DNA from 2 places in the Hydrogenophaga laconesensis genome. Region 1 is predicted to be linked to the other one. Evidence: predicted binding sites of a transcription regulator. Region 1 holds the regulator's gene; the other holds the start of a gene.
What was found. Region 1 encodes NrdR, which represses ribonucleotide reductase genes. Its sites were predicted from a motif close to CACNANATNTNGTG; they were not measured.
Positions count from the first base shown of each region.

Region 2: a site for NrdR is predicted at 1,695-1,708, ahead of J2X09_RS18295 (ribonucleoside-diphosphate reductase subunit alpha). Genes of this name have one in related genera too.

Region 1 covers NZ_JAVDWE010000001.1:465,385-481,054, reverse strand. The annotation lists gene J2X09_RS02310 (PilW family protein) at 1-275, opposite strand, end outside; gene pilV (type IV pilus modification protein PilV) at 300-884, opposite strand; gene J2X09_RS02300 (GspH/FimT family pseudopilin) at 881-1,462, opposite strand; gene ribD (bifunctional diaminohydroxyphosphoribosylaminopyrimidine deaminase/5-amino-6-(5-phosphoribosylamino)uracil reductase RibD) at 1,578-2,717, opposite strand; gene J2X09_RS02290 (type IV pilin protein) at 2,736-3,164, opposite strand; gene J2X09_RS02285 (pilus assembly protein) at 3,169-7,527, opposite strand; gene J2X09_RS02280 (pilus assembly PilX family protein) at 7,567-8,106, opposite strand; gene J2X09_RS02275 (prepilin-type N-terminal cleavage/methylation domain-containing protein) at 8,108-9,193, opposite strand; gene pilV (type IV pilus modification protein PilV) at 9,202-9,684, opposite strand; gene J2X09_RS02265 (GspH/FimT family pseudopilin) at 9,691-10,305, opposite strand; gene nrdR (transcriptional regulator NrdR) at 10,415-10,864, opposite strand; gene glyA (serine hydroxymethyltransferase) at 10,899-12,143, opposite strand; ZMP/ZTP riboswitch at 12,180-12,349, opposite strand; gene J2X09_RS02250 (lytic transglycosylase domain-containing protein) at 12,415-13,308, opposite strand; gene J2X09_RS02245 (DUF748 domain-containing protein) at 13,909-15,670, shown strand, end outside.
Region 2 covers NZ_JAVDWE010000011.1:26,999-42,668, reverse strand. The annotation lists gene J2X09_RS18295 (ribonucleoside-diphosphate reductase subunit alpha) at 1-1,454, opposite strand, end outside; gene ampD (1,6-anhydro-N-acetylmuramyl-L-alanine amidase AmpD) at 1,963-2,577, opposite strand; gene J2X09_RS18285 (sigma-54-dependent transcriptional regulator) at 2,564-4,069, opposite strand; gene J2X09_RS18280 (sensor histidine kinase) at 4,080-5,885, opposite strand; gene J2X09_RS18275 (PP0621 family protein) at 5,907-6,155, opposite strand; gene J2X09_RS18270 (cytochrome C assembly family protein) at 6,166-6,966, opposite strand; gene ffh (signal recognition particle protein) at 7,133-8,506, shown strand; gene J2X09_RS18260 (pyridoxamine 5'-phosphate oxidase family protein) at 8,521-9,144, shown strand; gene J2X09_RS18255 (IclR family transcriptional regulator) at 9,154-9,915, opposite strand; gene J2X09_RS18250 (SDR family oxidoreductase) at 10,005-10,817, shown strand; gene J2X09_RS18245 (flavin-containing monooxygenase) at 10,814-12,127, shown strand; gene J2X09_RS18240 (bile acid:sodium symporter family protein) at 12,171-13,094, shown strand; gene J2X09_RS18235 (SDR family oxidoreductase) at 13,094-14,104, shown strand; gene J2X09_RS18230 (EamA family transporter) at 14,116-15,006, shown strand; gene mdoH (glucans biosynthesis glucosyltransferase MdoH) at 15,165-15,670, opposite strand, start outside.

The DNA.
Region 1 (15,670 bases):
ATGCCATAGCCGGCGTATTGCGGGTTGAATACCACGCGGGCTGCACCGAGGGTGTTTTCCAGATGGCGGGCGCCGGCCTGCCGCGCGACGCTGCCGATGATCCGGAAGGCCGTGGCGGCCTCTTGCTGGAGGCGCGTGCTGTCCCCGATGAGGAAGGAGGCGGTTCGCATGTGCACGAGACTGCCCATGGCCGCGACCACCACCAGGAGACCAATGACGAGGCCGATCAGCAGCTCGACCAAGGTCATGCCGCGTTGCCGGGGAGGGCGTTGCATGGACGCGCTGCTCACCGTTGGCGATCAGGGGCGGAAGTAGACAAGGTGGCAGGTGTGCCGCGCCAGGCACTCCAGGCCGGCCACCCCGGTGCCGGCCTGCCCCTGCGCATCGCGCACGGACACCGCCTGGGCGAACAACGCGATGTCGGCCTCGCTGGCGTGGCTGTCGTTGCGCAACCGGGGATCTGTCCACGCCACCAGAACGCCGAATTGAGTGGGGTCCTGGGTGGAGGGGAACACCCATGCGTCGCCGTCCGGCAGGCTTCGGGCCAACATGGTTTTCCACTCGGCGATGTCGTGGGCGGCCATGGTGAAGCCTTCGCAGGGCGAGGCGTCGCAGTTCGTGCTGGCCTGGGGAGGCTCACCCCAGGAGGTCAGATAAGGGTTGAAGGCCGGTGGTTGAAGCAGGATGTGGTGGTTGGCCCGCATGCGCTCCTGGAGGTCGTCCACCGCGCGCATGGCGATGTTGCGGAATTCGGTGGTGCGTGCCGTGACAAGTGTGCGCGTTTGTGTCGCGGCCAGACCCAGGACACCCAGGGCAAGCACCAGCACCGCGATCAGCGCTTCCAGGAGCATGCTGCCCTGTTCTGCATGGCGCGCCGGGCTCATGCGTTCTCTCCCGGCAGCGCAGGACATTTCTCCACGCGCTTGACCGTGCGCAAGCGCGTACCGGTCGAGAAACAGATTAACTGTCCATCCACCACGTTCTGGTTTCTGGGAAAGGCCTCGAAGCGCTGGCCGAATGAGGTGGTCCGTCCGAAGCGGTCGATCAGCAGGTATCTCGGACTGCCTGCGGGGCCCTTCTGGAAAGTGACACCAGCCGGAACCACCACCGACTGCAGCACCGCTTCCGTGTCGTCCATTGCCCGATTGCCGTTGGTGTCGGCAAACACCTGCCACCCACAACTCCAGTCCGCGGTGGAGGACAGAGTCCCCTCACAGGTGGTGGTGCGTTGGAGCATGACATCCTGCCCGAGGCGAACGGCCTCCACACGGGCCAGCTGCACGGACGCCATGAACTCGTCGGAAACCGTGTCGAGGCGGTACTGGTTCGCAATGCTTGTGTACGACGGAATGGCGACCGATGTCAGGATGACCAGCAGCGCGATGGCGGCCAGCATTTCAATCAGCGTGACGCCGCGGGGCCGGCGGCGGCGGTTCCGGCAGAGTGTTCTGGCATGGGGCATGCCGGCACTCTAATTGGAAAATTAATTCAAAAGAATTAAATAAGTCAAATATGCCGAAGTCGCAGTGACGCTTATGCCGTGCGGCTCCATGCAGGTCGCGCGGCAGGGCGGTGAGTCAGGTCATGTCGCCGAGGAACCCATCGCGGCCTTGCCGTCGGGCCAGGATGCGCAGGTCATTGCCCACCTTGTCCACCGATTCGTAGGCCAGCTGCACGCCGTCCTGCAGATTCTGCAGAGGGCCGAAATCGGTCAGGCCTGCGCCCTTGCCAAGGAGCTGTGGTGCGAGGTACAGCAGGATCTCATCGACCAGGCCTTCCCGCAGGAGCGATCCGTTGAGCTTGTGGCCTGCCTCCACATGCAGCTCGTTCACCTCGCGGCGCGCCAGATCGCCCAGCATCGCGGGCAGATCGACCTTGCCGTGGCCGCTTGGCATGGGAATGAGCGTCGCGCCCAGAGTCTGCAGGGCGGCTTCCCGTTCGGCGTCGCGCACGGCATGGTAGATCCACAGCTGTCGCGGGAGTCCGTTGGCGGGGGTGTTGAAAAGACGCGCTGTCGTGGGGGTCTGCAGGCGGCTGTCGATCACCACCAGATGGGGTTGCCGCGGTGTGTCGGCCAGCCGCACGTCCAGCATCGGGTCGTCCTCCAGGACCGTGCCGATGCCCGTGAGCACGGCGCAGGCCCGTGCACGCCAGGCGTGCCCGTCGGCGCGTGCGGCCTCACCGGTGATCCACTGGCTCGTACCGTTGTCCAGTGCGGTGACGCCGTCCATCGACGAAGCCATCTTCATACGCACCCAGGGTGTGCGGCGGACCATGCGGCTGAAGAACCCGATGTTGAGTTCGCGCGACGCCCTGGCAGCCTCGTGGTCGGCAGGGAGCCATTCCACTGCGACGCCCGCCGCGCGCAGGCGCTCGGCCCCCTGGCCCGCCACAAGGGGGTTCGGATCGCCTGCGGCGATCACGACCTTGCCCACGCCAGCGGCGATCAATGCGTCACAACATGGCGGCGTGCGCCCGTGATGGGAGCAGGGTTCGAGCGTGACGTACACGGTGGCGCCCACCACCGATTCGCCCCGTGCCTGCGCGTCGCGCAACGCCATCACTTCCGCGTGCGGACCGCCTGCGCGCTGCGTGTGCCCTGTGCCAATCTCGCGGCCATCGGGGGTGGTGATGACGCAGCCGACGCGGGGATTGGGGTTGGAGAGGCGCAGGGATTGCAGAGCCAGTTGCTTCAACTGCTCCGAGATGCAACTCATGCGGAGGCAATCCGGCCTTTAGCGCCAGCAATCATTGACCGCGCCTGTACCGGAGATGGTCTTGGTGCCTTGCTGGGACAGTCCGAGGGTGCCACAACGCGTATCGCCGATTTGGGTGGCAGGCGTTGCCTCGATGCGATAGGTGGTTGCGGTCGGTTGCCCGGACGCGAACGCGAAGGTGTAGCGGCCAGCCACTTCGCCGGTGCACGCCAGCACAGGCAGCGTGGCGGTCGAGTTGTACGCCATGGTGGTGGTGTAACGCCTTTCCATCTGCTGTGCCATCTCCTGAAGGCAGCCTGCTGCGACGGCACGGTTGGTGCGCATGACGTAGCTCTGATAGCCGGGGTAGGCGATGGCGGACAGTATTCCGATGATCGCGACCACGATCATCAGCTCGATCAGGGTGAAGCCCCCTTCGGATGACTGGCGTTGTTTCAATTCGTTCATGGCGTCAGTCTCTCACGATTTCGCGCCAGGAGATGCGGCCTTTCAATGCTGTCGCACCCAGGCCGGTCAGGTGCTTGATGAGGCCTCCAGTGGTGGCGGGGTCGGTGGCGCCACCTGTTCCACTGCCGGTGTCTCCCGAGCCTCCAATGAAGATGATGACGCGTCCAGGGGCACCCATGGGCAACGCTTCCGTGGGAATGCCGACACCCAGGTCCACAGAGCCAATGTAGCCCACCGTGCCATTGGCAGCGGTCAGGGTGTCGTTCGAGAAATTGTTGTCGCGATTGATATCGAGCAGGCCCAATGTGAAGGCGGCTCCGCTGAAAGGACTGACCACATTGAGGTAGCCCCTGCCCCCAGGCACGCACGGGTCGTCCGGCACGGGATACATCGAACTGACTGTCAGGCCGGGGACGGCGAAGTTGACGACTTTGGCGCCTGTGGTGATGCGCTCTCCATCCACCGGAGTGGTGAAGTCCATGTACCAGCCGCTCATACCGACCATGTCGTTGGGTGCGGCGGTGGAGAAGGTTCGACTGGCAAGGCCACCAACCACTCCCGTGGCAGTGATCGTGCGGGCGCGCAATGCGCCGGCAGCACGGCTACTGTTGATGGGAGTAAGTACATCCCCCATCACGCCGTACCAGGTCTGCCGCTGCCTGTCGCTTGTGTCGCCGTTCTTGAAATAGGAGCCGGTTCCAAAGAAGACAAACACCCGGTTGCGATTGGGATCGCCATTCTGGGTGTTCACGATCGCATTCATCGGGGCGGTGATGGGCTGCGCCGCACCGGTATGGTCGCGCGCCTGGAAAAGTGGCGCGCCGCTGTAAGCCACATGCCAGCTGTCCGGATCGTTCGAGGTCAGGTCGAATTTCCAGACATTGCCATGCAGGTCCCCGGCAAACACATAGTCGGCCGTGCCATCGTTGTTGGCGTCATAGATGCCTGGGCCGGCCAGCCCGTTGTCTCCGGCGACCAGGGTGTCGATCTGCCTCACCCGGTTGAGCGTGCCATCGGCGTTGATAATGAAGATGTAGAGAACCGCTCTTTGGCTGGTGCTGTCGTACCCGTTGCCGACAATGACTCCCAGCCTTCCGTTGTTCAATCTGGCAATGGTGGGGCGGCCCAGCATCTTGCCCAGGTTGGCATCGGCGGCGGCGGCGGTGCTGCCCGCCGGGGTGTATTCCCACAGGAACGAGCTGGTGCCAAAGGTAGACGGCGCAGTGACGTTGAGCGAGAACAGGCCTTTTCCACCACGTCCGAGAAGGCTGTAGAGGTAGCTGTTGTTGTTGGACGCCGCGCTCCGGTCCGACACCACCACATCGCCGTCCACGTAGTAGTCATGGACATAGCCCGTGGCAGATAGACTGCGCAGACGTGACACCGATTGGCGTGGCGCAAACGCGAACAGTTCCCGGCCGTCGTTGCCGCGGAAGGCGTGCAGCATGCCATCGTTGGCACCCACGTACACGACGTCGGTGTTCCGGTCGTAGTAGGGTGATGAGTGCACGATGTCGCCCAAGGCGCTGCCTCGGTCGCGCAGCGCACCACCGTTCTGGACTTCTGCAGTGCGCCTGCCCATCAGGTACTCAAGCACGGTGCTGCTGCCCAGCGCAGCCTGATCCGAAACGGAGAGGCTGCCGAAGTTGCTGAGCCTGACGGTGCTGGAATCGGAGGTGCGCATGAAGATGTTGCGCTCGTTCCATGCCGGCATGGCCAAGCCGGCCTGCCATGATGGAGTGGTTCCCACCCCGTTGACCGTGGCGGGATAGGCGACCAGGTCGCCAGACCAGCGTTGTGTGTTGAACACGGCCTGGTAGAGCCGGGATGACGAGGAAATGCTGGTGCTGTTGGCAGACACGTTACTCGCGCTGCTTGAGCGCGCGGCGATGTTGTCCAACGTCTTCTTGAGCGATTCCTTGAGCTTGAGCGGGTTTTGAACCAGGAAGTAGGTGTCGGGCACGCCATCGCCGTCGGCATCCCACTCGCTGTTCAGATCGGGCAGATGGTTGCTGTTGCTGTCGACCATGCCCCCCCATTTGGCGGCATACCACAGAGGGTCCTTGAGCAGCGTGGCGCCTGTAGCCGTGCCTGGGCTGAAGGTACGGGTGGCCGTGTCTCCGCCACTGCTGGCACCGAGATAGGGCAAGCGGTTACAGGCGGAGGGTACGGTAGTTCTGTCGCAATAGCCCGGCAGTTGGCCAGGTGGGGTGTTCAGGAAGTAGGGGGTCGTGTCGCTTTCATCCTGGACCTCGAGGTACACACCGTCAGCCGAAGTGCCGGAGATGATGTAGCCCATGCGGTGCTGAATGCCACCAGCCTGATAGATCGGGCGAAGGGTGACGGTCACTGTGTTGTTCGCATTCGCACTGATTGTGTACTCGACGATGGCGTCCATGTCGTGATCGGCACCCTGTTCCACGTCCTCGTAGTTGATCCGGAACTTGGCGTAGTACCTGCCACCGTTCACCGCAGGGTTCGCGTCCGCCGCCCCGGAGTTGACGATTTCTTCAACGTACAGATCAACGATCTGGTTGGTTGGCTGATAAGCCCCTTTCGCATTGGAAATCCCGCTGCCACTGACGGACTTGGCAAAGGGCACCAGGGTGATGCGACGGTCATTAGCCATGGGCACCTCGATGCGGGGCAGGGGCGATGCGAGGGCCACCACGAATGAGTCCACGCTCTGTCTGCCTGCAAGGTCGGTCCGAAGATCGGAGCGTTTGCCGAAGGCCGCTACGGACGCAGAGTAGTAACTGCCCTGTTTGGTGGGCTCTTCCGGTGCAAGGCCTCGGATGTTGCCCAGGCTGTTGACCTGCTTGGGAGATGGAGCGGAATCGAACACCCCGCCCGATTGACCGATGAATCGGTTCCCGGGCACGCCAGGCTCACGCGACGTGATGTTGTCGGCCTCGGTCAGTGCATTGAACCCACTCAAGTCGCCGGTGACCGTCGATGGAGCGAAAGTGGGCGTAAGGGCGCCCGGGACCTGATCGGAGTCGTAGGAAACATTGATGTCCGAGATGACGAGCATGTTGCCGCGCGCACACATGGGCGCCCGGGCCGCACCGCTGTTGGCGGAATAGGGATCGTCCCATGTGGCGTTGGACAACCCCACTTCCGCGTCTACGGTCGTCGACCCCATGAAGGCGGTGGTCGCGCTTCCTCGCCCTGCAAAGTAGCGCAGGGACTCGTACATCATTTCCCCGATCGGATTGCCCCAGTCCGGGAACTCGCCCACGTTGGGGGCACGTGTGGTGACCCAGCCGCCCCGGTACTGCTGGCTGGTGTTGCCGTTGTTGTAGTCCCGAATGCGCAGGCGATCGAACGTCCTGACGATGGTCGCGTTGGCGGTGAACTGGCCTGTGCTGGCGTTGACCTCATCTGCGAAGGAGGAAATCACCTTGCGCAGGCGTCCTCCCGCCATGCTGTTGTCGTAGCTACCACTGAGCATGCCGAACAGCATCGAGTTGTTTTCGCCATATTCATGAAGTAGCCCGACTGGCTTGTACTGGCCGTTCGGATACAGCTTGCAGCCACCCGTGAAGCCGGTTCTGCAGGCTTCCACTCGCACGGTCCGGTCGGTGCGTGTACCGCCATGCGAGCCGTCCAGCACGGGGCGCTCCTTGGATGCCCATTCCCAGACTCGCCGGTTCGAATCGGTGACGACGGATAGCAGTGGTGGTAGGTTGCTGCAGTTGTCCAGCGTGGCGCAGTTGGTACCAGCATTGGCCGTGAGGTTGCCAAAGAAGTGACGGCGGTTGGTCGCAGGTTGGGCGAGTGGCGTGTAGTCGCTGATGCGGTACCCATCCACTGTCGCGCTGGTGTACTCCTTGGCCCACGAATGCGCGTCCTGGGGAATATAGGCTCGACGCAGAATGGTGCTGCTCGTGCTGTCCACTTCGCGCGCGCCGCCATAGAGCACCACCCGCATCGCGTCGATGCGGCTCGTCGTGACGTAGTTCAGCCAGTTGCCAGACCAACGATCGGGCGTGGATGGCTGGGTGCATCTGTAGGCGTCAGCCGCGGTCGTCGTGGCAACAGGTCTGAAGCGGCCTGAATTGGTGGCATCGTTGTTGTGCGTGTAGCACAGCTCGGAATTGAACAACCCGAAGTAGGTGATGCTCGGCTTGTAGCGCACATCGAGCACACCGTCGCCATCGATGTCGCTGGCGTCGTTGTAAGCCTCGTAGAAAAAGCGGTGATCCTTGCCCGCCACCAGCATGACCAGTGGGCTGACACTCTGTTGCACCGACAGCGGCACATTGGGAATGACCAGCGCATGCGAAGCCATGGCCAAGAAGCTGCTGAGGCCGACCGATCCCCATCGGAGAGCGGTCATGGTGCGTGTGATGGAGCCCATGGGGATACTTCCTTTCGTTCCTGTATTGGATGTCCTGCGTCAGTCGGAGGCATAAAGCGACTGGACCATGACGGCGGCCCGACCATTGCCCCCGGCCCGGGCAGTTACGCGGTAGCGTTTGCAAACAGGGGGCGCTGAGGGGTCAAGCCCACAGGGGAAACCTGATCCGAGGTATTCGACAAAGTACTGGGGCGTCACGGCAAGCGAGCCTGTGCCCACGGTGGCAGCATTCGCCCAGCCCGTGAACGCCGTGTCCAGCCAACGGGGTGTGGCCGCGCCGGCCAATGCGGGAGGGCAGGCCCGGACGCTGTAGATACCTGACGAGAAGGTGCTGCATGCGCCACTCAAAGGTTCCGGCTTGACCTGATCTATGCCGTTCTCCGCTTCCCTCAGCGCAGCTTCTGCCGCCTGGAATGTCAGCGTGCGGTCGTAGGCATATCCGGCCATCTTCTCTTCTTGGAGAATCATCCGGACGCCTGCCAGGCCCAGCAATGACATGATCACCACCATGATCAATGCGACGATCAATGCCACGCCCTTTTCGGTGCGACGGTAAGACGGGTAGGACTTTCGCTGCATGTCAAAGGTCCCTGTTGCGCAACGAGGCAACCACGATAAGTTGTCGCTGGATGCGCTGTCCATCCGATCCGACGGCCTCAGCGGTATTCAAGCTCAAGGTCAGGCGAGCAGCCACCACTTCTGCGGTGGTGCTGGTCCAGCCGGCATTGAAGTTGGCGTGGGAGGCTGGAACCCAGGCCGTGCCCAGAACGTTGCCTGTGTCACGGTTTCGCGTGAGGTAGTCAATCTGCAGGTTGTCGACCCCGGGTGACATTTCTTCCCGCAAGGTCACCAGCTGCCCTCCGGCGTCCAGGCCCATTCTTGCGCGGAACAGGGACCGGCCTCCCTGGCCATTGATACCCACGTACCAGAACGCTGGATCCCAACGAGCGATGGTTGCATCGGGATCAAATGTCTTGGCGACCGGCGTGGCGCATTGCGCTTGCACGCTGCCCAGTGCCGTGGAACAGTTGAGCGGAGCACCTCCATATTGAACCGTGGAAGGCGTGCTGGTGACGGTCCGGATCTGGAACAGAGCGCTGCTTCTGCCGTCGCACACCAACGCCACATCGGAATTGGTAAAGGTGGTCGGCGAAGAGAAGGCAAAGCTGGTCGTGCCAGCGTCATGAGAGGTAATCTGCCGGAAAGACAGCTCGTCGCCTGCGGGACGGAGCATCACGATGGCGTCCGTGCCGGTCACGCGGTCTGTCGGGCTTGTGCCGATGGCTACGATGTCGGCGCTGTCCTGGGTATCGTCGTAGCCTCGCAGCATGCCTGCGTCGGTGTTGGCCCACCACGTCACGTTGGGTGATCCTGTGGTGCGCAGCACATTGGCCGTCAGCCGGGTGCCGCACGGAACCAATCCGGCCTCTCTGATTTCTCGAGCCATGATCTCGAATGAGAAGCGTGCGCCCTCCTGAAGTCTGGCGAGATTTTCATTGACTCGGAGTGTCTGACGTGTGGTCACGACAACGCTCAGCACGCCGCCAATGAGGATCAGCCCCAAGGTCATGGCCACCAGAAGCTCGACCAAGGTGAGCCCGCGTTGCCGCAACGGCTTTGAACGATGACTGCGGCGGCTCAGACGGTGAGTTGTGGAATGTGGCATGGCGTGCTTCAAACCCGCGAGCTGATGACGAGTGTCTGATTGGCCAGTCCACCGCTGAGACTGTCGTCCCAGCGAATCTGGACGGTGCACGCATAGTCTGCATCGCACGCGATATGCGCGCAGGTGGTGTTGTCGTCGGCACGCCCGATGTTCTGCTTCACAGACGTCAGCCATGCTCTGCGAGATGTTTCCGCCAGGCTGGTTCCATTGAAGGCATTCGGGTTGCAGATGAAGTCGCTTCCGGTGTTGTAGCTCCCGCCTTTGGCGCTTTCCCTGTCCACCCGCATCACATCGATCACGTAGTGGCTGAGCATGACGGCTTGCGCACGTTGCCCGCTGCTCACATTGCCTTTCACCGCCCGGGATTGAAGGGCCGCCATGCCGAGTAGCCCGAGGCTGAGAATCAGCACGGCCACCAGCACTTCGATCAGTGAGGCCCCACGTGAATCCTGACGTCGGGTGCAATGGTTGGATCGGTGAGTTTTTTTCATCTCGGATCAGGGATTGGGACAGTTGTTGGCTACGTTGGCGGGACGTACAACGTTGATTTGCCCGGCGGTGGTCAGCACGATGTCACGTGCCCTCGTGTCATTTCTCAGGGCGTCGCTGGAGCTGCATACCCGCAAGGTGCCGGCTTGAATACCTCCGCCCATGAGGCGTGGCCTACCGTCTGCAGCGAATGAAACGTAGTTTGCGACCTGCGCGGAGCCCGCCACGGATGCACCAGTTCCCGGGGTTGTGATCCGCGTGAGAATGGTTTCCCCGGTGTCCACAGCCGCGTCGGCCCCGCTTCGGGTGGTATCTCCAAACACAATCCAGCCTCTGTCCCAGCCGACGCCTGTGGTGGTATCGCATTGGGTTCCGTTGGTGCTTCTGCATACCGTAACCCGCGCTCCCGTGCGAATGGCCTGCGCTCGAGCTTGCTGAATGCTCCCGAGCAACTCGTTGCTGACAGAGGTCAGTCGGCTGGAGGCGGTCATTCCCTGAAAGTTCGGGGCAGCAATGGCCAGCAGGATGGCGAGCACACTGACGGCCACCATCAATTCGATCAGCGTGACGCCGCGATGGCCAGACTGACGCGGCCATGAAGCGGATTGGCGGACATTTCCCATTCCGCCAGTCTGCCTGTTACAGCTGCTAACGCTCCGAGAGACCCGATGAAAGACAGGAGCCTCGCGACGAGCGGGAAAGCGTTTCAAGTGCGCGTGCGATTGGCCGCATTCAGCGTCGAACTTCGTCGACCAGAGCCCTGAATTCGTCGATGTCTTCGAAGCTCCGGTAGACGCTGGCAAACCGGATATACGCCACCTTGTCGAGTTTTTTCAGCTCGCGCATCACCATCTCGCCCAGGCGGGCGGCGGGCACCTCCCGCGCACCGAGGTTAAGCAGCTTTTCCTCGATGCGTTCGATCGCCGCATCGACCTGCTCCGTACTGACCGGGCGTTTGCGCAGTGCCAGCGAAAACGACGCCCGCAGCTTGGCGGGCACGTAGTCCACCCGTCGCCCGTCCTTCTTGACGACCGCGGGAAAGCTCACTTCGGGGCGCTCGTAGGTCGTGAACCGCTTCTCGCAGTGGCCGCACTGGCGGCGGCGGCGGATGAAATCCGCGTCTTCAGACACGCGGGTTTCAACCACCTGGGTTTCAAGATGGCCGCAAAACGGGCATTTCATGCGGTGTGCACGCCCGCTGGGCGGCCGAAAGGCGTCATTTGTAGACGGGGAAACGCGCCGTCAGGGCATTGACCTTGGCGCGAACGGCTTCGATGTTGGCCGGGTCGCGCGGGTTGTCCAGCACGTCGGCAATCAGGTTGGCCGTCAGGCGCGCCTCGTCGTCCTTGAACCCGCGCGTGGTCATGGCCGGGGTCCCGATGCGCACGCCGCTGGTGACCATCGGCTTTTCCGGGTCGTTCGGGATGGCGTTCTTGTTGATCGTCATGTGCGCACTTCCCAGCACAGCCTCGGCTTCCTTGCCGGTGATGCCCTTGGCGCGCAGGTCGACCAGCATCACATGGCTCTCGGTGCGGTCACTGACGATGCGCAGGCCTCGTGAGGTCAGGGTTTCGGCGACGATGGCCGCATTTGTCAGCACTTGCTGCTGGTATGCTGTGAATTCTGGCGAGAGGGCTTCCTTGAATGCCACTGCCTTGGCGGCGATCACATGCATCAGCGGGCCACCTTGCAGGCCAGGGAAGATGGCACTGTTGATCGCCTTCTCATGCTGCGCCTTCATCAGGATGATGCCGCCGCGCGGGCCGCGCAGGCTTTTGTGGGTGGTGGAGGTGACCACGTCGGCGTGTGGCACCGGGTTGGGGTAGACCCCTGCCGCAATCAGGCCTGCGTAGTGCGCCATGTCCACCATGAAGATGGCGCCCACGTCCTTGGCGACCTTGGCGAAACGGGCGAAGTCGATGCGCAGGCTGTAGGCCGAGGCACCCGCGATGATCAGCTTGGGCCTGGTTTCGTGGGCCTTGCGCTCCATGGCGTCGTAGTCGATCTCTTCCTTGTCGTTGAGGCCGTAGGACACAACGTTGAACCACTTGCCGCTCATGTTGAGGGCCATGCCGTGGGTGAGGTGGCCACCTTCGGCCAGGCTCATGCCCATGATGGTGTCACCGGGCTTGAGGAAGGCCAGGAAGACAGCCTCGTTCGCGGAAGCGCCACAGTGCGCCTGCACGTTGGCGGCCTCGGCACCGAAGAGCTGCTTGGCCCGGTCGATGGCGAGCTGTTCAGCGACGTCGACGTATTCGCAGCCACCGTAATAGCGTTTGCCAGGGTAGCCTTCAGCGTACTTGTTGGTGAGCTGCGTGCCTTGGGCGGCCATGACGGCAGGCGAGGCGTAGTTCTCGCTGGCGATGAGCTCGATGTGGTGTTCCTGGCGCGCGTTCTCGGCCTGGATGGCAGCAAACAGTTCGGGGTCGGTTTGCTGGATGAGGATATTGCGGTCGTACATGGCAGTCCTTCAAGACGTGGAACCTTGCGCGGTGACAAGGGCTGCCCAGGCGAACGGCTGAACACCCGGTCCTGAAGACCGGGCGGTACGCTTCCCAGTGGTTGTCCCTGGTGCCGATCACGAATCGGCCAGGGGGGCCACGTCAGCGGCATCCTCCGGCTGACATGAGCCGGGGTGCGCACCTATCGCCAGTTGCGTACCCGGCTAGTTTAGCCGAGGCTGGAAGTGAGGTTGCCGCGACGGCCTGCCGACACTGTGCGTGTTCCCGCGATCAGGAGCGCGACAGGGCGGGGCTCGAAGGCAGTGCGCCCGGCGTCGCCGGTCCCTCGGCTTCGATTTCGCCTCCCGGCGGTGCGACCGGAGCAGGCGTTGCGGGTGCCACCACGGTGGTGGGGCGGGGCTGAGGCAGGCGCTGCATAGGCTTGCCCAGCGCGACGCTCTGGATTCGCATGTGCTCGGCCATCACCTTGTTGATGTACCAGCTGCCATCGGTGGTGACAGCACCGACATACAGGCGCAGCCCACCTTCCACGGATCCGGCCCGTTTGATGGCTTCCTGCAGCACGCGAGCACCGACACGCAGGTTGGACACCGGATCGAAGGCGGCCAGCTGGCCGCCGAAGTCGTTGTACTTGTCGGTGTGCACGCGAGTCAGCACCTGCATCAGCCCCTGTGCACCGACAGGACTCTGGGCAAAGGGGTTGAAACGCGATTCGACCGCCATCACCGCGAGGATGAGCGTGGGGTCGAGCTTGGCCTTCTCGCCCACCTCAAACGCCTCGGCGACGAGGACACTCAGCGGTTCGGGGGCGACGCGGTACTTCCGGCTCAGCCAGTAGGTCACGTTGGCCTGCTGCTTGGGCAGCTCGTCTGGCTGTGCGGCGGTCACGCGGTCGATGGCGCTCGGCTCGGCGGTGTAGACCGCGTCGGCGGTGGCGGCTTCCTGCCGTTCCAGCAGCCAGCCCAGCAACTGCTCCTCTGCACTGGCGCGCAGATCGGCACGCGCGCTCAGGGTGATGAGCGCCACGGCGGCCAGCGTGCCCAGCAGGGCAAGGCTGTTGTGGGTGATGTCGAAGAAGCCTTGGTAGGCGTCTGCAACAGCGGTCTTGATGGATGCCACGGCACGTGAGGTGCTCTCGGGTGGCGTTGCGTCATGCGCGGTCATTCATCGCTCCTTTCTGCGTCGGCCTGCCCGTGGGAGCTGGGCCGACTGGATTGGTCGCCATCGACGGCCCGATCCATGAAGGAGCGGTCGAGTTAGCCGGTGAGGCAGCGGTCGGGTTTACCCTCCAAACGGGCAAAACTGGCGCATCCTATGGACTTATTAATATCGAGTCAATGTTTAAGAATTGGTTCAAGCCTACTTTTCGATATAAAAAATTGGGCATACCGGCGGGTCGAACTGCTTTGCTAGCGGCAATGCGCGTGTTTGCGGGCCTCCCGGGAAGGCGGGCACCAACCTACCGTTTATCGGCTGATTAGCACCTTTCATGTGCCAAAACGTGGTTTCGGGGTGTCCGAATGATGCTTCGTGCCTTGATTGAAAATCTGCATGGTGACGGGGGATGCCGGCTCTTGATCGTGGCGAACAACCGGAGTAATCTGCAGTCGTCTGTCTGAAGACAGGCACAAGCTGACGACGCGGAGAACCGCAAGTCAGCCCCCAACGGGAGCAATCTGTTGCTTCCAGGCTGGAGAGACATCCAACTCCCTCCGCCAAAGCCGACGGCAAGAGCATCTAGCCCGCCGTCAACCCCGGCAGGCCATGCTTGCCGGGGTTTCTTTTTTGTGTTCCATGTATGTGCGTCCGGGTGGTGTCCCTGGAGTTCGACGACACTCGCGGGATGAGTTGGCAACCATGCGCATGATGAACACGATCCTCTCCCGATTGCCCGGGGGCCGATGGGCAAGGCGGCTCTTGCGGGCGCTTCTCGGGCTCCTCATTCTCTGGGCCGTGGCCTGGCTTGCCATGCCACCTCTGTTGAAGTGGCAGATCGAGAAGCAGGGCAGTGCCGTCTTGGGACGTGTGGTGACGGTGGAGAGGGTGGACTTCCGTCCCTGGTCGCTCGAGCTGACGGTGGATGGCCTGCGGGTTGCTGGGGCGAATGGCGGCGAGCAGTTCTCGCTCTCACGTTTCCATGTGGACGCCGAGCTTCAGTCGCTGATCCGGCTGGCGCCCGTGATCGATGCGGTGGAACTGGATCGGCCCAGGCTGGAGGTGCGCCACTTGGGCGAAGGCCGCTATGACGTCGATGACGTGCTGGCGCGGCTACGCCCGGCGGATGACAAACCCGCTTCCGATCCTCTGCAGTTTGCCCTGTTCAACGTCCGGGTGTCGGACGGCGAGCTTGTGTTCGTGGACGACGGTGCGGGTGTTACCCATCAATTGAGAGGGCTGTCTCTGGGCGTGCCTTTTCTCAGCAATCTGGCATCGCGTCGCGACGTGGTGACGCAGCCGCACCTCGCGTTCACGCTCAATGGCAGCACCTTTGATTCGAGGGCAGACACGACACCCTTCGCACGCACGCGCGACACCGATGCCAGCCTGGACATCCCGTCGCTGGATCTGGCGCCTTATCTGCCCTACTGGCCAGCGGCCTGGCCCGTGAGGCCCGAAGCCGGTGTGCTGGAGCTGGCGCTCAAACTGGCCTTCGAGCAACAGGACACGCCCCGCCTCTCCCTGTCAGGAACGGCCGCGCTGTCGGGGTTGCGCGTGGTCGAGCGGGTCGGGTCATCGGGACAGGCGGACCTGCTGGCCTGGGAGCGGCTGGGCGTCAGCCTGAACCGTCTTGAGCCCTTGGCGGGACTGGCAGATCTCGCGTCCATCGAACTGAAGACACCCGCGGTGGCGATCTCCCGCGACGCGGCGGGGCTTCTCAACCTGCAACGCGTGGCTCAAGGATGGACGGGAGGCGCTACCGCCCAGACGCCGCCCACGGCCGCTTCATCGGCCTCGCCCCCCTCGCCACCCTGGAAGGTCAGCGTGGCCCGCCTCGACATCGATGGTGGAACCGTGCGCTGGGCGGATGCCGCAGTCAGGCCCGCCGCGGACCTGGCCCTCGAGGCGCTGCGCGTGAGTGCCCAGGCGTTGACCTGGCCGGTGCAGGCGCCTGTGCCTTTCGAACTGTCTGCCCGTCTGGGGGAGACGCCACTGACGCTCAAGGGTTCGGCAACCGATGCCGAAGCCAACGCGCAACTGGCACTGGGTGAGTTGCAGTTGTCCACCTTTGCACCTTACGCCGCCGATGTGCTGTTGCCTGAGCTGGATGGCCGACTGGTGACCGAGATGCAACTGGAGTGGCGTGCCGCGTCGGCCGATCAACCCATGGGGTTGAAGCTGAATGCCAGTCGCTTCGAGCTCAACGATGCGCGGCTGGGCGCCAGCCGGCAACCCCAGGCCAGCGTTCGCTCGCTGAAGGTGCAGGATGTTCGCGTGGACCTGGCTGCCAGCACGGTCGAGGTCGGGTCGGTGGTGCTCAATCGGCCGCAGGTGCGCGCCTTGCGGGACAAGGATGGGCGATGGATGG
Region 2 (15,670 bases), on a different contig from region 1:
GAGGGCGAGAACAGGCTCCACTCGCCCTTTTCCAGCACGCGCTTCATGAACAGGTCGGGAATCCAGTTCGCCGTGTTCATGTCGTGCGTGCGGCGGCGGTCGTCGCCGGTGTTCTTGCGCAGCTCCAGGAATTCTTCGATGTCGAGGTGCCAGGTTTCCAGGTAGGTGCAGACCGCGCCCTTGCGCTTGCCGCCTTGGTTGACGGCCACGGCGGTGTCGTTCACCACTTTCAGGAACGGCACGACGCCCTGCGACTCGCCGTTGGTGCCCTTGATGTGGGAGCCCAGGGCGCGCACGCGCGTCCAGTCGTTGCCCAGGCCACCTGCAAACTTGGACAGCAGCGCGTTTTCCTTGATCGACTCGTAGATACCGTCGAGGTCGTCGGGCACGGTGGTCAGGTAGCAGCTGGAGAGCTGCGAGCGCAGCGTACCGCTGTTGAACAACGTGGGCGTGGACGACATGAAATCAAACCTGGAGAGCACCTCGTAGAACTCGATGGCGCGGGCTTCGCGGTCGATCTCGTTGAGCGACAGGCCCATGGCCACGCGCATGAAGAAAGATTGCGGCAGCTCGATGCGCGTCTTGCGCACGTGCAGGAAGTAGCGGTCGTACAGGGTCTGCAGGCCGAGGTAGTCAAATTGCAGGTCACGCTCGGGCTTGAGTGCCGCGCCCAGGCGGGCCAGGTCGAACTGCAGCAGCTTCTCGTCGAGCAGGTCGTTGTCGACGCCCTTCTTGATGAACTGCGGGAAGTTCTCGGCATAGCGGGCACCCATCTCGGCGGCGGGCACTTCCTCGCCCATCACTTCCTTGACGATCGTGTGCAGCAACAGGCGCGCGGTGGCGTAGGTGTAGTCGGGATCCTTCTCGATCAGCGTGCGCGCAGCGAGGATGGAGGCTTTGTAGACCTCTTCCATCGGCACACCGTCGTACAGGTTGCGCTTGGTTTCAGCGACGATGGGCTCGGCCTTGACGTCCTTGCCCAGGCCGTTGCAGGCGGCGGCGATCAGGCCTTGCAGGCGCGGCAGGTCGAGCGGCACGCGCTGGCCACCGTCGAGCACGTGCAGAACAGGCTCGGTCGGGTGAGCCACTTCCGCCTGGTGCGCGCGTTCCTGCGTGCGGCGTTCACGGTAGAGCACGTAGGCGCGGGCGACTTCGTGGTGGCCGCTGCGCATCAGGCCGAGTTCGACCTGGTCTTGCACATCTTCAATATGGAAGGTGCCGCCGCCCGGGCGCGAGCGCATCAGGGCGCGCGCCACGTTCTGGGTCAATTCATCCACCGTTTCGCGCACGCTGGCCGATGCGGCACCCTGGGTGCCGTGCACCGCCAGGAACGCCTTCATCATGGCCACGGCGATCTTGCTGGGCTCGAACGGCACCACGGCACCGTTGCGGCGGATGATCTGGTAATTGGAGAAAACCGAGCTGCTCGCGGCCAGCGAAGCTGCGGCGGGCATGCCGACAGGAGGCTTCAGGGAGGCGGGTGACGGGGTGGTGATGGGGGAAGCGGTCAGCATGATTCCTCTTTCATTTGATTGTTGTGTGGTGACGGCATCGGGTGCGCGTTGCCCGATGGCTGCATAGTGACTGGGTGCCGGTATCAACGTTGGCCACAGGTGATTGCCACAGCAGCCAGGCGGGCTGCATCCGGTGGGTGGCGATACGGGTGGGAGTACGTTTTGGACGTCACAAGGTAACACTATATCTGGTGTCCATGTCACGTTCAAGCCACTACGGGTAGTGTTTTCCCAAAATCGAGGGAGGGCATGCGCGAAGCGCTTTACGTTAGACAGAAATTGATCGATGGCGCGTTGATGTCATGCACGAAGTGATCGCTGTCGAGCGCGCGAGACGCCTTGCCTTGTGGAGGTGGGATCAACGCTGACGGGCGCTCCAGCCAGATTTGCCTTGGATCGGCGCGCCGTTCATGGCTTGGGCGCGAAGCGGCTTCGTCCAGCGTTGCAATCAGTTGCCCGCGATGCTCTGGCGCAACGCATCGGGTGGAAAAAAATCATCTGACCAGCCAAGACCTGCTCGCAGACGTGACCAGCTGAAACCCGGACCGGGATCCTGCTTGCGCCCAGGGGCGATGTGCTCGTGGCCGGCGACATGCGCGATGGGGTAACGCTGCACCAGCTGGGTGCACAACTGGACGAGCGCCGCGTACTGGGCGACCTCGAACACATCGCCCTCCAGCCCCTCGAGCTCGATGCCGATGGAGTCGTCGTTGCAATTGCTGCGGCCGCGCCAGCAGGACCGGCCCGCGTGCCAGGCCCGCGCGTCGGCATCGACGAACTGGATGACTTCTCCATCGCGCCGCACGAAGAAGTGCGACGACACCTCCATGCCGCGGATCTGTTCGAAGTAGGGGTGTGCCTTCCAGTCCAACTGGTTGGTGAAGAGCTGTTCCACCTCAGGGCCGCCGTAGACGCCCGGCGGCAGACTGATGGAGTGGATGACGATCAGGTCGACGATGGCTCCTTCGGGCCTCGGTCCGTGGTTGGGCGAAGCGCAGTGGCGGGCTGTCTGCAGCCAGCCACCGCGCCAGGCGCCTCGCATGCTTTCGTCAGGTGTCGTCATCGTCCGAGGGCATGGCAATGCCCAGCCGCTGGATGCGATAGCGCATCTGACGCAGGTTCAGGCCCAGCCGGGCCGCCGCCGCCGTGCGGTTGAAGTCGCATTCGCGCAGCGCCTTGAGCAGCACCTGCCGCTCCTGTTCGTCCAGGTAGGTCTGCAGGTCGGGCGGTATGTCCGTGGGGGAGGCGGTCGACGCGCCCATATGCCCGCTGGTGGGTGACAGTTCGTCCGGCTGGGTCGGTTGCTCGGGAAGATCGTCGGATTCGCCGAAGTCTTCGGGTTCGAGCGTGTCTCCGTTGCTCAAGGCGAGGGCGCGCTGCAGCAGGTTTTCCAGCTCGCGCACGTTGCCCGGCAGCTCACGGGACTGCAACCAGGCGAGCACGCGCGGCGAAAGCGATGGCACATTCTGGCCGGATTCGGCGCACAGGCGAACCAGCAGCGCGTTCACCAGCATTGGCAGGTCGTCACGGCGTTCGCGCAAGGCCGGCGTGCGCAATCCGATCACGTTGAGGCGGTAGAACAGGTCCTGGCGGAACTGACCGCTCTGCACCAGGCCACCGAGATCGCGGTGCGTGGCACTGACCAGCCGCACATCGACGGCTTCTTCCTGCACGCCACCGAGTGCACGCACCCGGCGTTCCTGGATCACGCGCAGCAGCTTGGCCTGCATGGCCAGTGGCAGGTCGCCGATCTCGTCGAGGAACAGGGTGCCGCCACGCGCTGCCTGGAAGTACCCCTCGCGGTCCGCGGTGGCGCCGGTGTAGGCGCCTTTGCGCGCGCCGAAGAATTCCGCTTCGATGAGGTTCTCGGGAATGGCGCCGCAGTTGACCGCGACAAAGGGCCCGGCGTTGCGGTGGCTGCAGTCGTGCACGGCGCGGGCGACCAGCTCCTTGCCGGTTCCAGATTCGCCCAGGATGAGCACGGGTGCCATGCTGGAGGCCACCTTTTCGATACGTGACTTGATCTGGGTGATGCTGGGTGAGTTGCCCACGATCCGGCGCAGCGATTGCGTGCCGCTGGATGGAGCTTCGGGCTTGCGCGATACATCGCCCGTCGCGCCGCCCTGTGGCAGGCCCGGAGTGGCCGCACCGTTGAGCGCGCCACCCTGCTGGTCGCGCAAGCTTCGCACGGCGGCCGTGACCGCACTGCGCAGCTGCTTGAGGTCCACCGGCTTGGTGAGGTAGTCGAACGCGCCAGCCTTCAGCGATTCCACCGCGTTCTCCGCAGAGCCGTAGGCCGTGATCACGATGCATTTCTCTGAGCGCTGTGCGTCGCCGATTTCGCGCAGCAGATCCAGGCCCAGGCCATCGGGCAGACGCATGTCGGAAATCACCACATCGAAGCGTTGTTGCGCGAGCCATTCCCGTGCCTGGGTGATATCGGGGGCGGCGACCACCGCATGGCCCTCGCGCAACAACGTCAGCTCGTAGAGCGTGCGCAGGTCGGGCTCGTCGTCAACGACCAGCACGGAGGCGGGGGAAGGCGCGTTGGGCATCGGGTTGAATTCAGCGGGCCCCCAGGGACGCGCCTCCGGTTGTCATGGGGCGGCTGTGGGGTTCGGCACGTGTGGCGATGGAATCGCCGGCCGGGTACGAGAGGCTCTGCTGCGTGGGCTCTCGCGCCGGGGCCGGACCGGCAGCCGGAATCAGCGCATAGAACTCGTTGCCCTCCTGCTGGTCCAGCCGGGTGCGCCTGTAGGCAATCTGGGCGCCATAGCGCTCGCACAGCTCACGGCAGATGTAGAGTCCCAGGCCACTGGAGCGGCTTTCGGAAGAGAAGAAGGGTTCGAACAGGTGGCGCATCACGCTGGCCTCCAGCGCCTGCCCGTCGCTCCAGACCGACAGGCGGATATGGTCATTGCCGCTGGGTTGCGTGATCAATCGGATCGAGGAAGGTTTGCCGCTGGCGTGGCGCAGGGCGTTGTCCAGCAGGTTGATGAGCAGGCGGCGCAGGTGCTCCGGGTCGAAACCCACATGGGCAGCCGGCGCATGGACGTGCACGCCAAGAATGCGATCCGCGCGGCTCTGCCTCACCCATTCCAGTGCGACCTGTCGCACCGTCTGGTCCAGCGGCAGAGCGGGCGCCGTGGTGGTGTCCTGGTTGGGCTGTGCGCGTGCCACGTTGAGGATGTCGTCGACGATGCGCGAAAGCCGCTGCGCGTTCTGCTCGATCATGCGGGTGAGGCGCTTCTGTGCTGGCGCCTGCACTTCTTCATCAAGCAGGGCATTCGCCTGCGTGATGGCCGACAGAGGGTTCCGGATTTCATGCGCCACGGCGGCGGACATGCGTCCCATGGATGCGAGCTTCTCGGTGCGCACGCGCGCTTCGACCTCGCGCAGGTCTTCCAGGAACAGCACGCACAGGCCTGCGCTGCGACCGCTCTGGGCGGTCAACCGGGTGCGTGCATGCAGGCGTTGGCTGGGCCGATTCTCGTCGTCGATGGTGGTTTCTGTTTCGAGTGCTTCACCCCGGGCGAAAGTCTCGTTCACGAGATGAGCCAGATGCTGCCAGCTCGAACGCGCGGAGAGCAGCAGCTTCGCGGCCTGGGGCGAGACCTGGCCGAGCAGCATGGACTGCGCGGCGGGATTGGCGCTGCGCACCACGCCGTGCGGATCCACCACCAGCACGCCCACCGTGAGGCTCTCGATCACCAGCACGTTCACCTGCGCCTGCGCGCGCGCTGCGGCCTGGCTGCTGGCAGCCAGCGCTTCTTCTCTCGCCAGGCGGATCGCCAACTGGTGGGCCAGCACTGCCACCAGGAAGAAACCGGTACCGGTCAGACCCGCTTGCAGAAAGCGGGCGGTGGAGAGGTCGCTCGTCCAGAGGGCGCTCAAGCCGGCTTCGCCCAGCAGATACAGGGTGACGCTCGCGGCGGTTGCCATGCCCAGCGTGAGGGAGCCCAGGATGGCCGCCAGCAGCACGGGCAAGGCGAAGAGTGCGGTGTAGTTGATGTTGCTGATCTGGAAGGACTGCAGCAGCGCAAACACCAGCACATCCACCCCGATGGTCAACACCCACTGGATGTGCATGGGGTGGCGGTGTTCCACCGGTCGCCAGAAATACATCATCACCAGGGCAGCGCACAGGTGAGCTGAGCACACCACCACCAGCCATTGCGGGCCGGCGGACTGGGTGACCAGCGTGAATACCTGCAGCGAGAGCAGCACGGCGGCAATGAACACGCGGGCGCGCATGAAGGCGCTCCACAAGCGCGAGAACGCGCGCATGCGCTGCTCACGGCTCTGCGTGTGGGTGCCCTCGAATGCGGAGTACCAGGACGGGGAGAACTGAGAGCTGACGTCCCGGGCCATGTCAGTCCTGATGGATCAGGGTCATACCGCGCCGCCTTCGCGAAGCCGGCGGTGCTCGACGCTGCAATACGCGCCCTGCCGGCCTTGCACGGCTTCGTTCTCGGGCAGGTGTGTGCCGCAGTGCGGGCAGGCCACCATGACCGTGGGCAGCTTGGGGCGCCCGGGCGTGGGGGGGGCGCGGCGGGCGGCGTCGGCGCGGTCGCTCACGCGGTTGTTGCGCCAGATGTAGAAGGCCACCATCACCACGGCCAGGACGATCAGGTATTTCATGGTCGATGCATCAGGCGCGGTGCAACAGCACTTCCAGCACGAACCGGGAGCCGGCGTAGCCCAGCAGCAGGAAGCCCGCGGCCACATAGAGCGTGCGCACGGCGACACGGCCTCGCCAGCCCAGGCGCCACCGACCCCAGAGCAGCACGCCCATGGTGAGCCAGGACAGCAGCGAGAATGTGGTCTTGTGGTCCCAGACCCAGCGGTGGTTGAGGGTTTCGGAAAAGAACCAGCCCGCCAGCAGCGTTGCGCTGAGCAGCGCGAAGCCGGCCGCGACGAAGCGGAAGGTGAGGCGTTCCAGTGTGAGCAGCGGCATGGAGGATTCGCTCGCGTTGCCCAGCCGGATGGCTTTTTCGGCGCGCTGCATCAGCCAGGCGTGCACCACGGCCGCCGCGATCAGGCCGTAGGACGCGATGCCCAACGCCCAATGCAGTGGCATCAAGGCGGAGTGCAGGGCGGGATAGGGTGTACCGGGAAACACCAGGGCCAGCAGCACGACGGCCATGCCCAGAACGGCCAGCGTCCAGCGCGCACGCATCTGTGGATACAGGCGGCTTTCGATGAGGTAGACGGTGAGCACGAGCCAGCCCGTGACGGACAACGCCGGTGCGAAACCAAAGCGTGCCGGTTGCTCGAACAGGCCCAGCACCAGCACCAGCAGGTGCAGCGCCCAGGCCAGACCGAGCAGGCCGCGGCTCTGCGGGGCCGACATGCGCGGGTGGGCCCAGGCGAGCAGCGCGTAGGCGAGTGCCGCACCACCGGAGAACACGGTGACGGGAAGGTTGGACGCGAGTGCGGGCAGCAGGCTCATCACCGGGGCAGCGCGCCAAGCGTGAAAGGGAAGGGCGCAGCTAAAATCATCCGCACAGTTTAACGGCCTTGTCTGGCCCGACCACACCGGCCCGCCGGCCTGTATCGCCGCCCGACGGCCCGTCCGGCGCGGGTTTCCGTTCTTTTCCTCCCTACCCGAGCGCAGCATGGCATCAGCCCTTTCAGACCGTCTCTCACGCATCGTCAAGGAAATGCGCGGCCAGGCCCGCATCACCGAGAGCAATGTCACCGACATGCTGCGCGAGGTGCGCATGGCCCTGCTCGAGGCGGACGTCGCGCTGCCGGTGGTGCGCGACTTCATCGCACGCGTGAAGGAGAAGGCACTGGGCCAGGAAGTGGTGGGCTCGCTCACGCCCGGGCAGGCGCTGGTGGCCATCGTCCATCGCGAGCTCGCCGCGACCATGGGCGAGGGCGTGGCCGACATCAACCTGGCGGCGCAACCGCCGGCCGTGATCCTGATGGCGGGCCTGCAGGGCGCCGGCAAGACCACGACCACCGCCAAGCTGGCCAAACACCTGATCGAGAAGCGCAAGAAGAAGGTGCTGACCGTTTCTGGCGACGTCTACCGCCCGGCTGCCATCGAGCAGTTGAAGACTGTGACCGCACAAGCCGGGGCCGAATGGTTTCCCAGCACGCCGGACCAGAAGCCGGTGGACATTGCGCGCGCCGCGATCGACCACGCGCGCAAGCACTATTTCGACGTGTTGCTGGTGGACACGGCAGGCCGCCTGGCGATCGATGAGGCGCTGATGCGCGAGATCCAGGAACTGCACGCCGTGCTCAAGCCGGTGGAGACGCTGTTCGTGGTGGACGCGATGCAGGGCCAGGACGCGATCAACACCGCCAAGGCATTCAAGGATGCGCTGCCCCTGACCGGCATCGTGCTCACCAAGCTCGATGGCGACTCGCGCGGCGGCGCAGCGCTCTCGGTGCGCCAGATCACCGGCGCGCCGATCAAGTTCGCCGGTGTGTCCGAGAAGATCGACGGTCTGGAGGTGTTCGATGCCGATCGCCATGCCCAGCGCGTGCTCGGCATGGGCGACATTCTCGCGCTGGTCGAGCAGGTCACCGCGGGCGTGGACATGGCGGCGGCACAGAAGCTCGCCGCCAAGGTGAAGAGCGGGCAAGGGTTCGATCTCAACGACTTCCTGGACCAGCTCCGTCAGATGAAGCAGATGGGGGGGCTTTCCAGCCTGATGGACAAGCTGCCTGCGGCCATGGCTGCGAAGGCCGGCGAGGTGGACATGAGCCGCGCCGAGAAGGACATCAAGCGCAAGGAAGGAATCATCTGCAGCATGACGCTCAGCGAACGCCGCAAGCCCGAGATCATCAAGGCCACGCGCAAGCGCCGCATCGCCGCAGGCGCGGGTGTGCAGGTGCAGGAGGTCAACCGCCTGCTCAAGGAGTTCGAGCAGATGCAGGACATGATGAAGAAGATGAAAGGCGGCGGCATGATGAAGATGATGAAGCGCATGGGGGGCATGAAAGGCATGCCCAAGCTGCCCGGCATGGGCCGTTGACAGGATTCGAATACATGGGCACCGCACCCGCCGATCCCCACACCATCAGCGACCTCGACTCGCTCCAGGCCCTGTTCGGCCCGGTGGGCGAAGCCTCGCTGCGCAAGGAAACCTCGCGCCTTCACCCGGTCTACCAGCGCTGGATCGAAGCTTCCCCCTTCGCGGTGCTGGCCACGGTGGGGTCCGACGGCCTGGACGCCTCTCCGCGTGGCGACCCGCCGGGTCTTGTCACGATCCAGGACGAGCACACCTTGCTGCTGCCCGAGCGCGCGGGCAACAACCGCATCGACAGCCTGAAGAACATTCTGGCCGATCCCCGCGTGGCCTTGCTGTTCTTCGTGCCAGGTGTGGGGGAGACCGTGCGCGTGAACGGTCGTGCGCTCATCTCGGTCGAGCCGGACCTGCTGCAAAGGCTGGCCATGGAAGGCAAGCCACCGCGCTGCGTGATTGTCATCACCGTGGAGACGGTGTTCTTCCAGTGTGCGCGCGCCATGAAGCGTTCACGCCTGTGGGACGTGCAAGAACCGGCTGCCGTGCCCACCGCCGGCGCGATGCTGGCGGCGTTGACGAACGATGCCATCGACGGGGTCGCCTACGACAGCGCCCTGCCTGAACGCCAGCGCAACACGCTCTACTGAGCGACGGCGTCAACCCAGGGTGCGGGCCAGCGCCTGCGCGGCCGCCTCCAGACGGGGCAACTGCAACCGCGCCTGGGCCAATGACATGCGCGCGGCGGGGGCCTGAAGCGCCAGCGCGCAGCGCACGGTGCGCTGGCCCGGTGCGAACACCGGCACCGCCACGCACACCAGGCCTTCGACGAATTCCTCGGCGTCCACCGCATGTCCATCACGGCGGATGGCGTCCAGTTGGGCGTCCAGCGCTTCACGCTGCGTCAGCGTGCTGGCGGTGTAGCGTGTGAGCGTGAGGCCATCCAGCACGGCGCGCCGCTGGCGTGCGCTCATCCACGCCAGGAAGAGTTTGCCGCTGGCCGAACAATGCGCCGGCACGCGTGTGCCGGGCCGCAGTTCCAGCCGCAGCGGAAAGGCCGACTCCACGCGGTCGAGGTAGACCACCTCCGCGCCCGACAGCGCCGTCAGGTTGCAGCTCTCGCCCACCTCGGCCACCAGCTGCCGCAGCACAGCATGTCGCACACCCTGCTGTGTGCTGTTGCTCAGGGCGGCTTCGGCCAGACGCAGCAGGCGCGATGCCATCGCGTACCGCCGGCCGTCGGGTTCTCGCACCAGCCAGCCTCCGTGCTCCAGTTGTGAGAGCATGCGATGCACGGTGGGCTTGGGCCAGCCCGTCAGTGTCACCATGTCGGGCAGCGCCAGCGGCTGGTCGGTGCGGGTGATCCGCTCCAGCAGTTCCATCAACCGCAAGCCGGGACTGCTGTCTGTTTCGGTGCTCATGTCTCGAAAAATGAGATGAATCATGAAATTATTTCGAGACGAATTCTAGGGGCCCCTACATTGCGGGCACAACTTCGAGGAGATGGGCGGTGACGACACCGAGCTTTCACAACGCGGTGGTGACCGGGGCTTGCGGTGGCCTGGGCCAGGCGTTGGCGCGTGAACTCATCGCCGGTGGCGCGCGCGTGGCACTGGTCGGCTTGCAGCGGCCCGCGCTGGAGGCGCTGGCCGCGTTGGCGCCGGAGCGCTGCGCCATCTACCAGCCGGACGTGTCTGACGCAGGCGCGATGCAGGCGATGGCGGCGGACTGGCTGGGCCGCGCTGGCGCACCGGATCTGGTGATCGCGAACGCGGGGGTGGCCGGCGGTTTCGACACCGCGCAGGCCGGCGACCTTGCCGTGATGCGCCGCATGCTCGAAATCAACCTGCTCGGGGTGGCCACCACTTTCCAACCCTTCATGGCGCCGATGCGCGCCGGTGGGCGGCGTGGCGCGCTGGTGGGCGTGGCCAGCGTGGCGGGTTGGCGCGGCATGCCGGGCAATGGCGCGTACTGCGCGAGCAAGGCCGGCCTGATCGCCTACCTGCAGAGCCTGCGAGCGGAATTGCGCCCGACCGCGATCACCGTACACACCGTCAGCCCGGGTTACCTGCGCACCGCGCTCACCGCGGGCAACCGTTTCGCCATGCCGGGTCTGCTCGAACCCGACGAAGCCGCGCGCCGGCTGCTGGCCGGCGTGGCCGGCGGCACCGAACACATCGTGCTGCCCCGGCGCATCGGCTGGCTCTCGCGAGCGCTCAGCCTGTTGCCCGCGCGTCTGCACGACCGCATCCTGCTCGGCCAGCCGCGCAAACCCCGTGCCGGCGAACCCGGTGCCACCGACATCCCGGGCCTGAAAAAATGACGACACCGACCGAACAACAGATTGCCCTCATCGGTGCCGGGCCCTCGGGCCTGGCCGGCGCGCGCTGCCTGCAGAAGCACGGCATTCCCTTCCAGGGTTTCGAGGCTCACACCGACGTGGGCGGTCTGTGGAACATCCACAACCCGCGTTCGACGGTTTACCAGTCGGCGCACCTGATCTCCAGCAAGCGTATGACGGAGTTCAGCGAATTTCCCATGCCCGACTGGGTGGCCGACTACCCAAGCCACCGCGAGTTGCTCGATTACTTCAGCGCCTTCGCCGACCATTTCAGGCTGCGCGAGCACTACCGCTTCGGCACCCGCGTGCTGAAGGCGGTGCCGATGAGCGACGCACCCGATACCTTGTGGCGTCTGACCACCGAAGATGCCAGCGGCGAGCGGCACACCGCGGAGTACAAGGGCGTGGTGGTGGCCAATGGCACGCTGGCGGAGCCCAACATGCCGGCCTTCGAGGGTGAGTTCACTGGCGAGCTGCTGCACACCTCGGCCTACAAGCATGCCGACCAGTTCCGGGGCAAGCGGGTGCTGATCGTGGGAGCGGGCAACTCGGGTTGCGACATCGCGGTCGACGCGGTGCACCAGGCGCGCAGTGTGGACATCTCGGTGCGCCGTGGCTACTACTTCGTGCCCAAGTACGTGTTTGGCAAGCCGGCCGACTCCATTGGCGGCAAGCTGCGGCTACCGCCCTGGCTCAAGCAGAAGATCGACAGCACCATCCTGAAGTGGTTCACCGGCGACCCGGTGCGCTTCGGTTTTCCGAAGCCCACGTACAGGATGTACGAATCGCATCCGGTGGTGAACTCGCTCATCCTGTACCACATCGGCCATGGCGACGTGGGCGTGCGCGCCGACATCGCGCGCTTCGATGGCCATACCGTGCATTTCAAGGACGGCAGCCACCGCGATTACGACCTCGTGCTCGCAGCCACTGGCTACAAGCTGCACTACCCGTTTCTCGATCATGCGCTGCTCAACTGGCAGGGCATGGCGCCGCGTCTCTACCTGAACATCTTCGCGCCACGCTTCGACCGCCTCGCTGTGCTGGGCATGGTCGAGGCCAGTGGTCTGGGCTGGCAGGGCCGCTATGAACAGGCCGAGTTGGTGGCACGCTACTTCAAGGGGCTTGACGATGGCAAGGCCAGTGCTGCCGCGTTCCGTGCGGCGAAGGCTGGCCCCGCTCCAGACCTCTCGGGGGGCTACAAGTACCTGCAGCTCGAACGCATGGCCTACTACGTGAACAAGGACGTGTACCGCGACGCAGTGCGCCAGGCGGCCGAGGCGTTGACCTGAAGCCATCGAGGCGACCCGAGACCACAACGAGAAGGAGACACCGATGCTGCCCGTGGACGAAATCCGGCTGAACTTCAACCCCGCTTCGCTGGCGGTGCTCAACGCGGTGCTGGCCTTTCTCATGTTCGGCATCGCGCTGGACACGAAGCTGGAAGATTTCCGCCGTGTCATGCGCATGCCACTGGCATTCACTGTCGGCATCGTCGCGCAGTTCATCGCGCTGCCGGCCATCACCTACGTGCTCACGTTGCTGCTGCAGCCGGGCCCCAGCATCGCGCTGGGCATGATCCTGGTGGCCTGCTGCCCGCCAGGCAACGTGAGCAACATCCTCACGCACCGCGCCAATGGCAATGTGGCGCTCAGCGTGTCGATGACGGCGGTGTCCAATGCCATTGCCATCGTGGCCATGCCGCTGAACTTCGCGTTCTGGGGTGGCATCCATCCGACGGCCGCGCCGCTGCTCAAGACGATCGCGCTGGACCCGCTGGAGATGCTCGTCCATATCCTGCTCATCATCGGCGTTCCCTTTGTACTCGGCATCGGGTGCGCGCACCGCTTTCCGGCCTGGACGACGCGCTTCAAGAAGCCGGTGCGCATCCTGAGCTTTGTCGCGCTGATCGCCTTCATCGTCGGGGCGATCGCGGGCAACTGGCGCTACTTCCTCGACTACGTCGGCTTGGTGCTGCTGGCCGTGGTGATCCACGACGCGCTGGCCTTCGGCACCGGCTATGCCATCGCACGCGCCGTCGGCCTGCCCGACTACGACCGTCGTGCCTTGTCCATCGAGGTCGGCATCCGCAACGCGGGTCTCGGGCTGGTCATCATCTTCAGCTTCTTCGGTGGCCTGGGTGGCATGGCGGTGGTGGCCGGCGTCTGGGGTTTCTGGGACATCATCGCCGGCCTGCTGCTGGCGGGCTGGTGGGCCAAACGGCCATTGGAAGGTGGCGTGCCGGATACGGGGAAGTGATGAACACAGCGACAGGACAGGCGCCAGCCGCACGGCGCGTGCTGGTCACGGGAGCCGACGGTTTTCTGGGCCGTGGGGTGATCGAGGCGCTGTCGCGCCAGCCACACATCGAACATCTGGTGGCTGTGGACGTGCGTGAGGTGCCGCCGAACCAGCGCCTGCCCCGCGTAGCGTATGTGACGGAGGATGTGCGCGACCGCGTGCTGGCCGACACGGTGGATGCGCACGGCATCGACGCCGTGGTCCACCTCGCCTCCATCGTCACGCCCGGCAAAGGGTCGAGCCGCGCGTTCGAACATTCGGTGGATGTGGGTGGCACGCGCAACGTGATCGACGCCTGCCTGCGGCACGGTGTCGCGCATCTGGTGGTGTCCAGCAGCGGCGCGGCCTACGGCTACCACGCCGACAACCCGGCGTGGCTGACCGAAGAACACCCGCTGCGCGGCAACGAGGTGTTCGCCTATGCGCACCACAAGCGCCTGGTGGAGGAGATGCTGGCCGAGACACGGGCGCAACACCCCGGGTTGCACCAGACCGTGCTGCGCATCGGCACCATCCTGGGCGACCGGGTGGACAACCAGATCACCGCACTGTTCGAGAAACCGAGGCCGATCGCGATCGCGGGCAGCGACAGCCCCTTCGTGTTCGTGTGGGACGAAGACGTGACCGGCGCGATCCTGCACGCGCTGAGTGGTCGCGCCGTGCCGGGTTGCTACAACCTGGCGGGCGATGGCGCGCTCACCATCCACCAGATCGCCGAACGGCTGGGCAAGCGCGCGCTCGTCCTGCCTGCAGGCCTGTTGCGCCTGGCGCTGCGCGTGGGCACGGCCCTGGGTGTGAGCCGCTACGGGCCGGAGCAACTCGATTTCCTGCGCTACCGGCCTGTGCTGCTGAACACCGCGCTGAAGGAACGCTTCGGCTATCGGCCGCACAAGACCAGCGCGCAGGCCTTCGATGCCTTCGTCGCGGCGCGCGAGGCCCAGGGGCGGCCGGTGAAGGTTTCGCGGTGAGCACCGTGCCGCTGTCGCGCGGCGATCTGCTGCGTGCGCTCGCGGTGGTCGTGATCTGGGGCCTGAATTTCGTGGTGATGAAGGTGGGCCTGCAAGGCGTGGGGCCGATGTTGCTGGGCGCGCTGCGGTTCGCCGCGGCCGCGTTGCCGTTCCTGTTGTTCGTGCGGTTCCCGAACCTGCCGCTGCGCTACGTGGTGGCCTATGGTCTGGCACAGGGCCTGGGTCAGTTCGGCTTCCTGTTCCTGGGACTGCAGATGGGCATGACCGCAGGGATGGCGTCGGTCGTGATGCAGACGCAGGCGTTCTTCACCCTGTTGCTCGCTGTGCCGGTGCTCGGTGAACGTGCGCGCTTTTCACAGGGCCTGGGCCTGGCGGTGGCACTGGGTGGGCTGGTGCTGATCGCCACCGCGCACGGCGAGGGCCCGGGGCAGATGACGCTGGCCGGTTTCGTGCTGACGCTGGGCGCTGCTTTCATGTGGGCCATCTCCAATCTGGTGGCGCGTCTGGCCAGCCGACTGGGCGACTACGACCCGTTTCCCTTTATCGTGTGGAGCAGCCTGTTTCCGGTGCTGCCCTTCGTCGCACTGGCCCTGTGGATGGACGGGCCGCAGGCCGTGGTGGCGCAACTCGCGGGGATGCGCTGGCCCGCCGCGCTGGCGGTGCTGTTCCTGGCGTGGCTGGCAACGCTGCTGGCCTACAGCCTGTGGACGCAGTTGCTGAAGCGCCATCCCGCTGGGCGCGTGACGCCGTTTTCCTTGCTGGTGCCGGTGGTGGGCTTGTGGGCGGCGTGGATGTTCTTCGACGAACTGCCCTTGCTGCAGCAGTGGCTGGGCACGGGGCTCGTGCTGCTGGGGTTGGTGGTGAATCAGCTGGGTGGGCTTTTCAGGGGACGCAAGGGGTAGACCTCGCGTCAAACCAGTGGCAGTGCACAAATCCTGTTGTTGACACAGGGCTGGCGGAGAACCCGGGCAGACACCCGCGACGAGCCGGCGCCTGGATTGACCGGACCACCCGACCTCGCCCACAACAGTGGGGCGAAACCGGGAGCTCAGCAAGAAACTCAGGCAGCCTGGGGCAAGGAGAACCGGCTGGCATGCCGCCACGCACGGCGCAGCACGGCAGGCGACCACGACTCCTCGGGAATCAGCAGCACGCCCCGCGAACGCATCCAGGCACCCAGGTCCACGTGGCTGGTGGCCACGGTCAGCGGCACCGCCAGCAGCAATGGCAGGGCGACAGGTGCCAGCCAGATCAGCGCGTTCGCATTGATCATGGCCACACCCAGACCCAGCAGACCGATCACGATCGTCATTGGCGCCAGACGGGCCACGGCATCGCGCCAGGCCACGCCATTCGCTTCCCGGGGCGGCGACTTCCATTCCAGCTTCAGGCCGGTGATCGCCACCAGCACGAACAGCGAGTGCGCCAGCATGCGGATCGGCGCTTGCGTCAGCGCGAGCAAGGTTTCCACCACCGAACTGCCGAGCAGGCCCAGCGTACCGCCGAACGACTTCTGCTCGCGCCGCATGAACACCGCCAGCAGACCCAGCACGCGAGGCATGAACA